DNA from 4 places in the Paenibacillus sp. FW507-14B1B genome. Region 1 is predicted to be linked to each of the others. Evidence: predicted binding sites of a transcription regulator. Region 1 holds the regulator's gene; each other region holds the start of a gene.
What was found. Region 1 encodes Rex, which represses fermentation and respiration genes when NADH is low (regulators of the CRP and FNR family bind a similar motif). Its sites were predicted from a motif close to TTGTGAAATATTTCACAA; they were not measured.
Positions count from the first base shown of each region.

Region 1 (3,903 bases):
AACAATCCGCTTGCAGATGTTTCTTTTGATGAATATATGTCTCAAGTACGCGACAATCTTAGAGAGACGCTGCCACAATATGAAAGCCGTGATGCTCAGGACATTATGTTCGAGGAAGTCATGACTGCTTTAGAAGAAGATAAGCATCTTCTGATTGAGGCGGGGACAGGAACGGGCAAATCGTTAGGATATTTGCTTCCTTCCATATATCAGAGTGTGAAACAAGAACAGAAGGTCATGGTCAGTACACATACCATTAACCTCCAAGAACAGCTTCGTGAACGGGATATTCCATTAATGACAAAGGTAATACCGTTTCCGTTTAAAGCCGCCGTCTTCAAAGGAAGACAGCATTATTTGTGTTTGAGAAAATTTGAACATAAAATAAACAGAAGAGATTTTAATACACCTAAAGAAGATATCATTACATCTGCTCAGATGATTGTCTGGTTAGCTCAGACAGAGACAGGGGATGATGAAGAGCTTAACCTTGGAGGTCGGGGCGGAGATTACTGGGAGACGGTTGCAAGTGAATCGGACTCTTGTTTGGGCCGTGCTTGCCCGTGGTTCCGTAAATGCTTCTACCATCGTGCGAAACACGAAGCGGGAATTGCGGATGTGGTCATCACGAATCATTCGAAATTGTTCACTGATGTGAAGGCTAATCATCAGCTCTTGCCATCTTATGAACGGCTTGTCATAGATGAAGCACATCATTTAGAAGATGTGGCAGGTAAGCATCTAGGGCTTAATTTGAAGTATTTCACTGTGGTTCATACACTGACCCGCCTATATAAGGATAGCCGGAATGGACAGTTGCCAGCACTGCGTCAATTGCTTCAAACCTCAGCACATGAGAAGGCAGGGGATTGGACAGCAGTCATTGATCGGATCTATCCTGATCTTCTGACGGTTAAGGAGAGTTGGGATCGCCTAAATGATCTCCTTTTTGGTCTTTTACCTGAGCGTGGAGATACTTCAGGTGAGTCGGGGCAATTTACACTTCGTCTTTCGCCGTCCAAGAAACCTAAGGATTGGGTTAGCTTAACAGAACTTGAGAATCAAATATATGTAACCTTAGGTGACGTGGTTCGACAGGGTGATCGACTCACTTCTGAGATTCGTGAAGAACTGGATGATTACAGTGCAGATAGTTTGATTACGGATATTAATGGACTCTTTAAGGATTTGGCTTCACATCGTGAGAATTTGAAGTTTTTTATGACTTTGAATGATGACGGTATTGTTTACTGGATGGAGGCCAATGGGAATTTCCGCAGCAAATCATTGCAGATGTACGCGGTACCTGTTGATGTAAGTAGTCAGTTGAAGGAATTATTTTTTGACAAGAAACAGAGCGTGATCCTAACGTCTGCTACCCTATCTGTGGATAAATCGTTTCAGTATATGATTGATAACTTGGGACTTCAAGAAGCTTCGGAACAAGGACGATTAAACACCGTTCAACTTCCTTCTCCTTTTAATTACCGGGAGCAAGCATTATTGTTAATTCCAAGAGACTTTCCGAGCGTAAAGGGAACCGTTGGAGATCCTTTGTTCGTAAATACTTTGGTCCAATCTCTATCAGATACGGCCATGGTGACGCGTGGGCGCATGTTAGTGCTATTCACCTCTTACCGTATGCTTCGTCAGGTTTATGAGCCTCTGAAAGAAGCCTTGTCATCTAGTGACATCGCTGTTCTTGGACAAGGCATGGATGGAACGAGTCGAACGAAGCTGATTCGCAGGTTTCAAGATAGCAGTGCTTCCGTTCTTTTGGGAACTAGTTCGTTCTGGGAAGGTGTTGATATTCCAGGGGAGGCTCTAACGTGCCTTGCTATTGTCCGATTGCCATTTCAACCGCCAAATCATCCGCTTGTTGAGGCGAAGAGTGAATTACTTCAACAACAAAAGAAGAATCCATTCATGAAGCTATCTGTGCCACAGGCTGTTATTCGCTTTAAACAAGGCTTCGGACGCCTTGTAAGAACAGCACAAGATAAAGGAATCGTCATTGTATATGATACCCGTGTAATTGAATCATACTATGGTAAGCACTTCTTGTATTCACTACCTGGACCGAAGATGGAGCATATGCCAACAGAGCAAATGGTTTCTCGGATCACGGAGTGGATGGGGAAGGAAGAGGAACATTAGAATATTATTTTGAGTTTATTATTAGGGGGAGCATGCATGAAATCGGAAAAAATTTCGGAGGCCGTAGTACGCAGACTGCCCGTTTACTTACGTTACCTAAACGAACTTCATGTTCGGGAGGTAGCAACCGTGTCCTCGCAAGAGTTAGGACAAAAACTAGATTTGAACCCAGCACAGATTCGCAAGGATCTTGCTTATTTCGGAGATTTCGGTAGAAAGGGAATTGGCTACGATGTCACATACCTAATCGAAAAAATCCGGCATATACTGAAACTGGATCAGCAGATTAATGTAGTGCTTGTTGGTGCAGGTAATCTTGGACATGCCTTGTCTAACTACAACGCATTCTTGAAAGATAATATGAAGATTGTAGCTATATTCGATGCTTATACTCCGAAAGTGGGTACATCCATTAACAATATCGTTGTTCAGCCTATGGAAGAATTGACTTCAACAATCAAGGAGAAGGGAATTCGGATCGGTATTATTACAGTTCCTGATGTCGAGGCGCAAGCTGTAGCAGATAGTTTGATATCAGCGGGGATTGAAGCGATTCTCAATTTTGCTCCAACGATTCTGAAAGCTCCACCACAAATTCGCATCCATACGGCGGATTTCACGACAGACCTTCAAAGTTTGGCCTATTACTTAGTTAACGGAAAGGAAGATGCCGAACATGACGAATCATAAGTGGATGATCAAAAATGGTACCTTTGCTGTCCTCCAGGAAGAGAAATCTATTCTGTGTGGATATATGGTCGTCGAGAATGATCGTATAACTTACCTTGGCGAAGAAGAACCGCAGGTCGAGGCCGATATTGAAATCATTGATGGTACGCATCTTTTCTTTATGCCCGGTTTAATCAATACGCATGGACATACAGCGATGTCACTTCTCCGTGGATATGGAGATGACCTCGCACTTCAGGTATGGCTGCAGGAGAAAATGTGGCCAATGGAAGCTAAATTCACGGCGAATGATGTATATTGGGGTTCCTCCCTTTCGCTAGTTGAAATGCTTAAAGGCGGCACTACAACGTACCTGGATATGTACGACCATATGGATCAGGTCGCTGCAGTAACGGAACAATCAGGCATGCGTGGTGTGTTAACCCGTGGTGTAATTGGACTATGTTCGCCAGAGGTTCAGAAGCATAAATTGGATGAGGCTACAGCTTTCGCCAAGGATTGGCATGGAAAAGCAGACGGCCGTATAACAACGATGATATCACCACATGCTCCATATACTTGCCCTCCAGATTACATTGAGAAATTTGTTCAGGTTGCACACGATCTGGATCTGCCACTGCATACACATATGTCCGAAACCGCTGCAGAAGTACAGCAAAATGTCCAGGATTATGGTCTGAGACCCGTAGCTCATTTACAAAAGCTAGGTGTGTTCTCCAGACCGACTTTAGTAGCGCATGGAGTTCATTTAACGGATGAAGAGATCGAAATTTTGGCAGCTCATAATGTTGCTGTGTCTCACAACCCAGGGAGTAATCTTAAACTGGCAAGTGGTGTAGCGAGGGTGCCAGAGCTTCTTAAAGCAGGTGTTACGGTATCTTTAGGAACAGATGGTCCCGCTAGCAATAACAACCTGGATATGTTCGAGGAAATGCGCTTAGCAGCTCTCATCCATAAAGGTGTTACGGGTGATCCGACAGCAATACCTGCATCGGAAGCACTTCGTATGGGTACCATCTATGGAGCTAAATCTCTATTCTTAGATGAAATTGGTAC
Region 1 is NZ_JBYSWS010000001.1:995,122-999,024, reverse strand. Features, by position in the region: gene dinG (ATP-dependent DNA helicase DinG) at 1-2,157, shown strand, start outside; gene AC3WJJ_RS04675 (redox-sensing transcriptional repressor Rex) at 2,194-2,847, shown strand; gene AC3WJJ_RS04670 (amidohydrolase) at 2,834-3,903, shown strand, end outside.

Region 2 (3,903 bases), on a different contig from region 1:
GCAGAAACCGTGATCAAAGATGGTACATTGGTCAATGTGTTTACCGGAGAACTTCAAGAGCATGTAGATATCGCAATTGCATTTGGTAGAATCGCATACATCGGTCAAGCAGATCATACCATTGGTGAACATACAAAAGTGATCCAGGCAAATGGACGGTATATCACTCCAGGTCTGCTGGATGGACATATGCATGTAGAGAGCACGATGCTGACGGTAACGGAATTTGCTAAAGCGGCGATGGCAAAAGGCACAACGGCTATTTTTATGGACCCGCATGAGATTGCGAACGTATTTGGCTCAGATGGTGTGCGCTGGATGCATGAGGAGGGACAACAACTTCCACTTAAAGTATTTACGACGTTCCCTTCATGTGTGCCTGCAACCACAGATCTTGAAGACGCCGGTGCAGCCCTTGGGGTAGCTGATATCGAAGCAGGATTGAAATGGCCGGGCGTGGAAGGCCTTGGCGAGGTTATGAATTTCCCTGGTGTCGTATTTGGTGATGAGACGATGTGTGGTGAGATTGAAGCAACGCTTAAGGCGGGTAAAGCTGTCACAGGGCATTTCCCATCAGACGATGAGCGTATGCTACAAGCCTATTTAGCTTCGGGTGTGGATTCTTGTCATGAGACAGTAACCCGTGAGCAGGCATTGCAGAAGGTTCGCCTTGGTATGCATTTGATGATTCGTGAAGGCTCCGCATGGCATGACGTGAAGGAAGTTATAAAAGTCGTTACAGAAGATAAGGTACGTACAGATAATATTACCCTTGTCACCGATGATGTATATCCAATGACGCTTCTGAATTTGGGCCACCTGAATCATGTTGTACGCCGAGCGATTGAAGAAGGTGTTGATCCGGTTACTGCGATTCAGATGGGTACAATCAATGTCGCTCGTTACTTTGGAATGGATAAGGACATTGGAAGTATCGCGCCAGGCAAATCGGCAGATATTCTGCTCATTGATGACTTGCAACAGATGATGCCTTCACTTGTTATTGCAGATGGTGAGATCGTTGCTGAATCCGGTAAGATCGTGAAGGAATTCCCGGTTTATGAATATCCAGCCGAAGCTCGAAGCTCCGTACGACTTCAAAGGCCACTTGTAGCCGATGATTTTCTACTCCGTAGCAAAAAACATGCGGATCAGACCCGGGTCAATGTCGTAGGTGCGATTGAGAATAGTGCTCGTACTGCTAAAGTAACGGCATCCCTTCCGGTAGTCGATGGTATTATTCAGCCAGATCCGGCACAGGATATTATTCGGATTGCATGTATTGAACGGCATAAAGGAACAGGACAGATTTCTCTTGGATTCGCTAATGGATTCCAGATCAAATCCGGTGCCGTAGCTTCTACGGTAGCTCATGACAGCCATAACCTGCTTGTCATGGGGGCGAATCCTGAAGATATGGCATTTGCAGCTAACGAGCTTGCTGCATGTGGCGGAGGGATGGTTGTTGTACAAGACGGTAAAGTGCTTGCCAAAGTAGCTATGCCTGTAGCTGGACTCATGGCAGACCGTCCGCTTGAGACCGTAGCGGCTGAAGTGGTGGCAATGGAAGAAGCTTGGAAAGAGCTTGGTTGTCCACTAAATGCACCTTTTATGACCTTTTCATTGATCGCTTTGCCAGTCATTCCAGATATTCGTATTACGAACCGTGGCTTGGCTGATGTGACGGAATTCAAATTAATTGAGACAGAAATTTAAGTAAAGTTTAACAACCGTATAAGGCGGAAGAGTTGTCCTAGATTGGGCAACTCTTCTTATGTTTTTGTAGCAAATATAGTCATAAGAGTTACCTTTAAAAGGTGACTTTTTTTATTTTTGACAACAACGTGATTTTCGTCACAAATTCATAACTATTTAACCCCTTTCAAGTTGCTTATATGTGATAAAGATCACAATTCTTATAACGGCGGTCTGCGAAAATAATTAAAGATAAATTTTGAAGCATTATTACGTGACCAAAAGGAAGGGGTATATTATGGATCCGGTTATGCTCGCGCGAATTCAGTTCGCTTCGACAACCATTTTTCATTTCATCTTTGTTCCGTTGTCCATCGGTTTGGCGTTTCTGATTGCCATAATGGAGACGATGTATGTCGTCAAGGGCAAGGAAATATACAAGAAGATGGCAAAATTCTGGGGGAAACTGTTCCTCATTAACTTTGCTGTCGGGGTCGTTACAGGTATATTGCAAGAATTCCAGTTTGGTATGAACTGGTCCGACTACTCCCGGTTTGTCGGGGATGTGTTTGGAGCACCGCTTGCCATTGAAGCATTGCTTGCGTTTTTCCTAGAATCTACGTTTATCGGTCTTTGGATTTTCGGATGGGACCGTGTGTCCAAGAAAGTTCACTTGCTTAGCATATGGCTCGTATCCTTCGGTACGCTGATGTCAGCATTCTGGATCTTGGCTGCTAACTCGTTCATGCAGCGTCCGGTCGGATTTGAGATTAATAATGGACGTGCGGAAATGAATGATTTCCTAGCCATTATTACAAATGGTCAGCTCTTGGTTGAGTTCCCGCATACGATCTTTGGTGCACTGGCTACAGGTGCATTCTTGATTACGGGTGTTAGTGCATATAAGTTGCTTAAGAAGAAAGATATCGAGTTTTTCAAAAAATCATTTAACATTGCAATTATTGTCGCGCTTATCTCTTCCGTGCTCGTTGCTGTCTACGGCCACCAACAAGCACAGTACTTGGTTGATACACAGCCTATGAAGATGGCTGCTGCAGAAGCTTTGTGGGAAACGAGTGATGACCCGGCTCCTTGGACGGTTGTTGCCTCGATTGATCCGGAGAATCAGACAAATAAGGCAGAATTTAAAGTTCCTTATCTGCTTAGCTTCCTGTCCTACAGCAAATTCTCTGGTGAAGTTATCGGGATGAAAGAATTGCAGGCACAGTATGAGCAGCAGTATGGACCTGGGGACTACATTCCGCCAGTTCGCACGACATTCTGGAGCTTCCGTATCATGGTTGCTGCGGGTTCCGCTATGATTCTGCTGGGCTTGTATGGCGCATGGCTGACGTTCCGTAAGAAAGTAGAAAAAGCAGGAAAATGGTTCTGGTATGCATTGCTGTTTAGTATTTCACTGCCGTTCATCGCAAATACAGCTGGATGGATTATGACAGAAATTGGACGTCAACCTTGGACTGTTTTCGGATTAATTCAGACAGCAGATAGTATTTCACCGAATGTAAGCGCAGGTTCCATCCTGTTCTCACTCATTGCATTCAGCACGATTTACGCTGTATTGGCTGCGGTAATGGCTTATCTGTTCGTTAAAGTAATTAAGAAAGGGCCATTTGCTGCGGAAGAAGACGATCACAATGCAGCTGACCCATTCAATAAGGAGGGATACGGCAATGTCTCTAAATGAGTTGTGGTTCGTACTAGTTGCCGTTCTGTTTATCGGGTTTTTCTTCTTGGAAGGTTTCGACTTCGGTGTAGGTATGTCTACACAGTTCTTAGCCAAAAATGATAGCCAAAGGCGAGTTCTCATTAACTCCATTGGTCCTTTCTGGGATGCGAATGAAGTATGGCTGCTCACGGCAGGTGGCGCAATGTTTGCCGCCTTCCCGAACTGGTATGCAACGCTTTTTAGTGGATTCTATATTCCGCTAGTATTCCTCTTGCTTGCTTTGATCGGACGTGGAGTTGCCTTTGAATTTCGTGGTAAAGTCGGGGATGCACGGTGGAAAAAGGTGTGGGATATCGCTATTTTCGCAGGGAGTATCTTGCCACCATTCTTACTAGGTGTTGTATTTGCCTGCTTGATTCAAGGTCTGCCGATTGACGAAGCGATGCAGATGAATGCTGGATTCTTCGATGTTGTTAATCTGTACACCGTAGTAGGCGGTGTGACCGTTGTTATGCTATGCT
Region 2 is NZ_JBYSWS010000004.1:308,266-312,168, forward strand. Features, by position in the region: gene ade (adenine deaminase) at 1-1,716, shown strand, start outside; gene AC3WJJ_RS20135 (cytochrome ubiquinol oxidase subunit I) at 1,994-3,400, shown strand; gene cydB (cytochrome d ubiquinol oxidase subunit II) at 3,387-3,903, shown strand, end outside.
Region 2: the regulator Rex is predicted to act here: its motif matches at 1,896-1,913, upstream of AC3WJJ_RS20135 (cytochrome ubiquinol oxidase subunit I).

Region 3 (3,903 bases), 580 kb from region 1:
AAGCAACGGAAAGACCTAATAACCACCATAAGTCCATCATGTTTTGAAAATGCCGTTCATTGTGTTGACCCAAAAAAATGAATGCTGTCAATGCAAGAATAATCGTCGGTGTGCTCCAGAACAGAGCATAGTTACGCATCAGCTTCAGAGCAGCGTGATCCTCTGCCCGAGAAGCATAAAATGCTAGAAATGATCCGCTAATGAACAGTACGGATACGATGGCGAGTCCGACGATGCTCCAAGATAACGGATTGGTAAATAGCTCCCAGTAATCCAGAGAAACCGTCTCACCCAGCTTTACAATAAAGCCGCCTTCAGATATTGTCAGCGCCACGGATAACGAAGCCGGAATAAGTAAACCTGTAGCTCCGTATAAAAACAAATACACAAGGCTTTTCTTGGAACCGTAATTTTCAAATGCATAGAAAGATCCGCGAATGGCAAGTAGGATTACGGCTATGCTTGCTGGAACAAGCAGCGCTGCGCCATAATAATAGGCCGTGTCCGGAAAGAATCCGACGATACCAATATAGAAGAAAACAAAAAATACATTCGTGATCTCCCAAACGGGAGATAAATAACGGGAAATCAGACGGTTAATCAAATGATCCTGCTTCGTCAAACGTGCATAGAAAGCGAAGAAGCCTGCTCCGAAATCAATTGAGGCTATAATTAAATAGCCGTACAAGAACAGCCAGAGCACCGTGATGCCAATCAATTCGTAACTCATTGTGCAGGATCCCCCTTTTCTATAGTCTGATTAGGATTTTCTTTTAACCATTTCTCCATCTCAACTTCTGCTGGCTTATTGTTGAACAAGCGTCTTAACACAACGACACACATGATGCCAAGTACGATGTACAGTAGCAAGAAGACGAAGAATAAAGTTCTTACCGTCGGTGAAGTCGTAGCCGCTTCCTCTACACGTAAAATTCCTCGGATTATCCATGGCTGTCGCCCAACTTCTGCATAGAACCAGCCGAGCTCAACACCCAGAAAGGCGAGCGGTGTGCAGAGTGCGATAAGCCAAAGCATCCATTTGTTCAGCTCATTGCGCTTTTTCCAGATCTTAAACAAGAAATAAAGTAGCGAAATAGCAACCAGTGCGAATCCGATTCCTGCCATTAAATCAAACAAATAATGCACGAGAAGCGGAGGCCATTCATCTTGAGGGAATTCCTCTAGCCCCGTTACCTCAGCGTTAAAGTCGCCAAAGGCCAGGAAGCTAAGGAATTTCGGCAGATGCAAGGCACCTAGAATTTCATGCTCGGCATTCAGCCAACCCATTAGAATCAGGTCCGCACCACTTTCCGTCTCAAAATGCCACTCTGCCGCCGCAAGCTTCTCCGGCTGATGCTCAGCCAAAAACTTGGCGGACACATCCCCGGCGAGCGTGTTCAGCATGCCGAACAACAAGGCAACGGCCATCATGAGGTTCAAGGCTTTTTTGTGATATGGGGAAATTCCTTTTCTCAGCATCGCAAAAGCCGCAATTCCGGCTAAAAGGATCGCCCCTGTCAAATAGGCCGAGCTTAACACATGGAATACCTTGGAGAACGTCGCCGTATTTAGCATCGCTTGCACCGGATCAACCGCTGAGAATTGACCCGCTTCCAAGACAAAACCTTCAGGCTGGTTCATAAATCCGTTGACCGTCGTAATAAACACAGCAGACATGCCTGCCCCGACCACAATTGGAATCGTCAGCAGCCAGTGGATATACTTGTTTTTGAATCGATCCCAGGTATACAAATAAATGCCCAGAAAAATGGCTTCAAAAAAGAATGCGAACACTTCCATGAATAACGGCAGTGCAATGACGTTTCCAGCCATCTTCATAAAGTTCGGCCATACCAGGGCCAGCTGCAGGGAGATGATTGTACCGGTCACGACACCTACCGCAACCGAAATGACAAATCCTCGCGCCCACCTCTTCGCCATCAATGTATAATGGGGATCTTTCTTGCGGATCCCGATGAACTCTGCAATTGCAATCATTAATGGTATACCGACGCCAATTGTTGCAAAAATCACGTGGAATGCAAGTGTCAAACCTGTCACCAGCCTGCTCCACAGTACCGTATCCATTTCCATAATAATACTGCCTCCTTTCAAACTTCTGTTTCATCCTGGGGTAAATTAATCCTTTGAACAGGTCTGCCCGTCGTTTACTTGCAATCCATACCCAAGTGGTATAAGGTGCACCTCGATCTCAACTATGTAAAAAGAGATTTTTTTCACAAAGTAAGATGCTACATTGGCTGCGCCCACATCATTCTTGTGTCATACCGTACTTAGCTAGTGAACAGAGATCTAAAGAGCCTTTATTGATCGGGTATGGAATGCAGGCAAATGTACGAGTGCGAAACCTGATCGTACCGCTATTATATCTTTGTTCACCACGAATTCAATCACTGACACATGTTCGTCCTTGAATGTTCAAGAAAAGGTCAACCTTTTCTGACAACTTAGTGAAAAACATCACAGTGGACAGTGTCATAATTACAAAAAATGGACCAAAGAGTTTTGTACTCCTCTGGTCCACTGTTTTTTATGTTCATTAAGTTCTTCAATTATCATTTGAACATTACCCTTAGTCAAGACACGACGGTTTATCCATTGAGGTTCGAGGTAAGGCCTTTCCAGTAATCCCAAGCATTTAAGTATTCAGTTAAATCATGTGGATGGTGTTTTAGACAAATCCCTATACGACAATAAAGCTGAATGATTACTTCTTCAATAAGTCTTGATCTCTCAATAGACACATGTTTTAGCATGGTGATTGTTGAAATTAAAGTTTCTAGGTTTAAATCATCCGGTGAGGAGCAAAACGCATAAAGAAAATCATATAAAACAGGTCCAACCATGGGTGAAGGATCAATAACTCCATTTAGTACTTGTTGATCATACACGAAATTATGGACACCACAATCACCGTGAAGCAAATACTTTTCATGCCCTTCACCCGTCGATATATTCTCAACAAATGATTTCACTAAATAATAATCCTCAGCTGGTAAAAAGTTACCCACATTAATTCGGGCATATTCAACACCCCGATTAATGAAATCGCGCCAAGTTTGACAAGGATCTTCTAACCAAAAGCCCCATTTATCTGTAAGTTGATAGATTTTGTAATGATTCAGGAGATTATGGATTAAGAGTGTCAGCCAGTTTATTTTTGAACCTCGATTAAAATGTGTTTGACCAGCAGTATAGAAATATACGATGAACTTTTTCTCAGGATCGGTGTAGAGAAGTTTAGGTAAAAGTGTGTGTTGTTTATAAGCTTGATGCAATTGTTCTACCATATAAATATTATGTGAACTGTCGAGTTTAAACACATATTTTGGATTGTCATCAACTGCAAGAGTATAGACTTGGCCTTCTGTTGTTCCATTCATCTTATTAGTAATTTTAGTGTTGCGATCAATTATGCCTTTATCACAAAGCTCTTTAATAATCTCGTTAACATCTATTCCTAATTCCATGTTTACTACCTCCCGAAATCACCTCATTAATTTTATAACACAAACTCTTTGTTTGATAGGTACACACTTGATATATTTAACAAAAATTCCAGCTCGCTCAATGAAACTGCATGGAAGATCATTAGTGTTAATCTAATCGATGATTGGTAGAAGTTTTTGTCCTCGACTCGGTGCAATAACTTGTGTCGCTAATATAAAAAAGCCGCTGAATAGCGGCTTCTGTTCTTTCGAAAAAATAGGAGTCTTCAGCGTCCTCTTCTCCTCCTATTGATTGAACCTTTTACAATGGTATGAAGCCGAGCTTCACCAGTGGAGGACCCTGAATATTCCTTCAGATCGTCAATTGATTTCTATGGTCAGGGAACTTGTGAAATTCTCTCCCGTCGCCAGGGTGATGATCCCCTCTTTATCT
Region 3 is NZ_JBYSWS010000001.1:419,444-423,346, forward strand. Features, by position in the region: gene AC3WJJ_RS01850 (cytochrome d ubiquinol oxidase subunit II) at 1-730, opposite strand, end outside; gene AC3WJJ_RS01855 (cytochrome ubiquinol oxidase subunit I) at 727-2,094, opposite strand; gene AC3WJJ_RS01860 (phosphotransferase) at 2,613-3,491, opposite strand; gene AC3WJJ_RS01865 (aldose 1-epimerase family protein) at 3,831-3,903, opposite strand, start outside.
Region 3: the regulator Rex is predicted to act here: its motif matches at 2,226-2,243, upstream of AC3WJJ_RS01855 (cytochrome ubiquinol oxidase subunit I).

Region 4 (3,903 bases), 160 kb from region 1:
GCAATATGATTCCGGTCACGCTTGGTAATATCATAGGGGGAGGCTTGTTCGTTGGGATGGCTTACTGGTTCATGTCTCCGGTAAAAGGGAAAAAGATAATGTAATCTACATTAAAACACAGATAAAGAAAGGGGACGTTCTAAAGCCAGATGTATGGCTTACAGAGCGCCCCTTTGGTTATATCCTCCAAAACAGTCTACCGGTGTTCTACTAAGTCGATCGCACCCAGTACGATGTGGGCAAGACCGAATCCGAGAATTCCAGTTGCGGCAAGTTTGTACTTACTGCTGCTAAATAGAGCGGCGCCAGAAGCAGATACTACTGTTCCAAGAACGGCAGGAATCAAACCTTCTCTCATGCGAAACACTCCCTAGTGATTGATTTGGAAAGACCTCGTTATTGTGGACTGTGTATCGTTTTTTATGCACCCCATAACAAAAAGACACCCGGAATCAAATATCATATTCGGGTGTCTTTAGGCTAACTATACAAACAGATTAGATCCGGCAAATTTCATGCGGGCATAGTTCACAGTGGCATATTTCTTGAAGTGCAGCTAAGTCTTTAATAACGATCATCCCGCTGATATATTCCACGACATCTTTCTTACGAAGATCACTGAGCATGCGGTTTACGCTCTCACGAGTAGCTCCGATCATATTTGATAGATCTGTATGTGTAATTTTCTTATTAATTAGAATCGATTGATCTTCAAGAGTCTCACCATAGGTGTTACTAAGACGGATCAGCGTTGAGCTAAGGGCACCCGGTTTACCATACATCATAAGGTCTCTAAATTTCGTTTGAGTAATACGATGATGGATTCCCATCCATTTCATAAAGTCGATCGCAAAATCACAGTGTTGGCAGATAAGGATTTCTAAATCTTTATGTTCAATGACTCCGACTTCACTTTCTTCAAGAACTTCAGCCGAGAAGCTGTGCTTCGTGCTAAAGAATGGATCCGCCTGACCAACCATGTCGCCAGCTTGATACATATATAGTATAAGTTCTTTTCCTTCGTCAGTCGATTTCGTTAATTTAATACGCCCACGCTTAATGTAATATAATTTATCTGAAAAATCGCCTTCCCAAAAGAGATGTGATCCTTCCGGAATGATACGATCCTTCATGCTTACAAGCAGACGGTTTAGATTTTGCTCCGAGAAACAGCTGGTATTTCCTTGGGTTACGATGACACTATCCAATGTTTTCATGTCTATATCCCCTAACTCCTTCATATTTTCGGTTAAATTTAAATTAATTATAACGTGAATACATTCACTTGTGGGGGAGGAAACCACGGTAAAAGTGGCGAAATTTCAAACATTGTGATTATTTTCACTTTAAACAAGGGGGAACAAGTGCAAGAATACACAGACAAATGCGTCATAGAAGCGATGTAAGCGTTTCAAATCATTTCAGAAAAAAAACATTTAACTTTGTGAAAAAATTCACTATCTTTTTGGAGATCCCTGTGATATGATCAAGGTGTAGAGAGATAATAAACATTTTTTTACAGGAGGATGAGGGGAATGGCTATCAAGAACAATGGAGTTACTCAGGTAAAAGAGCAAACAGCAGGTGAGTATATTCAGGGTTTAATTGACAAAGCGAAACGCGCAAGTGAACAGTTTAAAGCTCTGAACCAAGAGCAGATTGATGGGATTGTTCAAGCAATGGCACTTGCAGGTCTGGAGAAACACATGCATTTAGCTAAATTGGCAGTGCAAGAAACAGGGCGAGGTGTCTATGAAGACAAAATCATCAAGAATATGTTCGCTACTGAATACATCCACAACAGCATTAAATACGATAAAACCGTTGGCGTAATTGAAGATAATCCATACGGTAACTATCAGAAAATTGCTGAACCTGTTGGGATCATTATGGGGATTACACCAGTAACGAACCCAACTTCAACCACCATCTTTAAAGCGCTCATATCCATTAAGACGAAAAATCCAATTATCTTCGGGTTCCATCCATCCGCACAACAGTGCAGCCGAGAAACAGCCAAGATATTGCTAGAAGCAGCGGTGAAGCACGGTGCACCAGAAGATTGTATTCAATGGATCGATGCTCCATCCATGGATAAAACCAATACACTAATGAACCACCCTGATGTTGCATGCATCCTGGCTACTGGTGGATCTGCAATGGTTAAGGCAGCATACAGCTGTGGTAAACCAGCGCTTGGTGTTGGACCTGGTAACGTGCCATGCTTTATCGAAAAGTCTGCCAATCTTGATCAAGCCGTTAATGACCTTATCCTCTCGAAAACTTTTGACAACGGTATGATCTGTGCATCGGAACAGGCTGTTATTATAGAAGAAACTATTTTTGAACAAGTGAAGAAAAAGATGATTGCTAGTGGTTGCTACTTCGTGAATAAAGAGGAAGCTGCTAAGCTAACCGCGGGTGCTATCGTAGCAGATAAATGTGCCGTAAATCCGGCAATCGTAGGTCAACCAGCAACGAAGATCGCTGAAGCATGCGGTATTGAAGTACCGGAAGGAACGAAAATTCTTGTTGCTGAGATTGAAGGTGTAGGACCGAAGTTCCCACTGTCGGCTGAGAAGCTTAGCCCAATTCTAGCTTGCTACAAAGTAAAGAGTGCAGAGCAAGGAATAGAACGTGCTGCTGAAGTCGTTGCTTTTGGTGGTATGGGTCACTCTTCGGTAATCCATTCGAACAATGAAGATATTATTCAAAAATTCTCGGATCGTATGCAAACTTGCCGTGTTCTTGTGAATCAGCCATCTTCGCAAGGCGGAATTGGTGATATCTATAATACTAACCTTCCATCGCTTACACTCGGTTGTGGGTCGTATGGACGCAATGCAACATCTTCGAACGTAAGTGCTGTCAATCTCATTAACGTGAAAAGGGTGAATCATCGTACGGTGAATATGCAGTGGTTCAAAGTGCCGAATAAAATCTATTTTGAAAAAGGATCAACACAGTATCTTGCTAAAATGCCAGACATTACTCGGGTAGCGATTATTACGGACCCAATGATGGTGAAACTCGGATATGTGGAGAGAGTTGAACATTATCTGCGTCAGCGTCAGATTCCTGTTGCCATTGAAGTATTCTCTGAAGTAGAGCCAGATCCATCGACAACAACGGTTGAACGTGGTGCTGAGATGATGAAGAGATTCCAACCTGACTGCATTATCGCGCTTGGTGGGGGATCGCCGATGGATGCTGCTAAAGCGATGTGGTTGTTCTATGAATATCCAGATACAGATTTCAATAACTTAAAACAGAAATTCATGGACATCCGTAAACGGATTTACAAATACCCTCGTCTCGGTCAAAAAGCGAAGTTTGTTGCGATTCCAACAACATCTGGTACAGGATCGGAAGTAACCTCGTTCGCAGTTATTACTGATAAAGTGCTTGGAAATACGAAGTATCCTTTGGCAGACTATGAGTTGACACCTGATGTAGCGATTATCGATCCGGAGTTTGTATACAGTTTGCCAAAAACCGCTGTTGCCGACACGGGTATGGACGTTCTGACACACGCGATCGAAGCTTATGTATCGGTTATGGCAAACGACTATACCGATGGTCTTGCAATCAAAGCAATTCAACTCGTATTCCAGTACCTTGAACAGTCGGCCCTGACAGGCGACAAGTTGGCTCGTGAGAAAATGCATAATGCTTCTACTTTGGCAGGTATGGCCTTTGCGAACGCATTCCTTGGTATCAACCACAGCTTGGCTCATAAATGGGGCGGGCAGTACCATACGGCTCACGGACGTACCAATGCGATTCTAATGCCACACGTTATTCGTTACAATGCTAAGAAGCCTACGAAATTTGCTGCTTGGCCTAAATATACTCACTTCGTTGCGGATGAAAGATATGCTGAGATCGCACGCATTCTCGGAT
Region 4 is NZ_JBYSWS010000001.1:1,159,610-1,163,512, reverse strand. Features, by position in the region: gene AC3WJJ_RS05580 (formate/nitrite transporter family protein) at 1-104, shown strand, start outside; gene AC3WJJ_RS05575 (asparagine synthase) at 197-358, opposite strand; gene AC3WJJ_RS05570 (Crp/Fnr family transcriptional regulator) at 498-1,217, opposite strand; gene adhE (bifunctional acetaldehyde-CoA/alcohol dehydrogenase) at 1,536-3,903, shown strand, end outside.
Region 4: the regulator Rex is predicted to act here: its motif matches at 1,443-1,460, upstream of adhE (bifunctional acetaldehyde-CoA/alcohol dehydrogenase).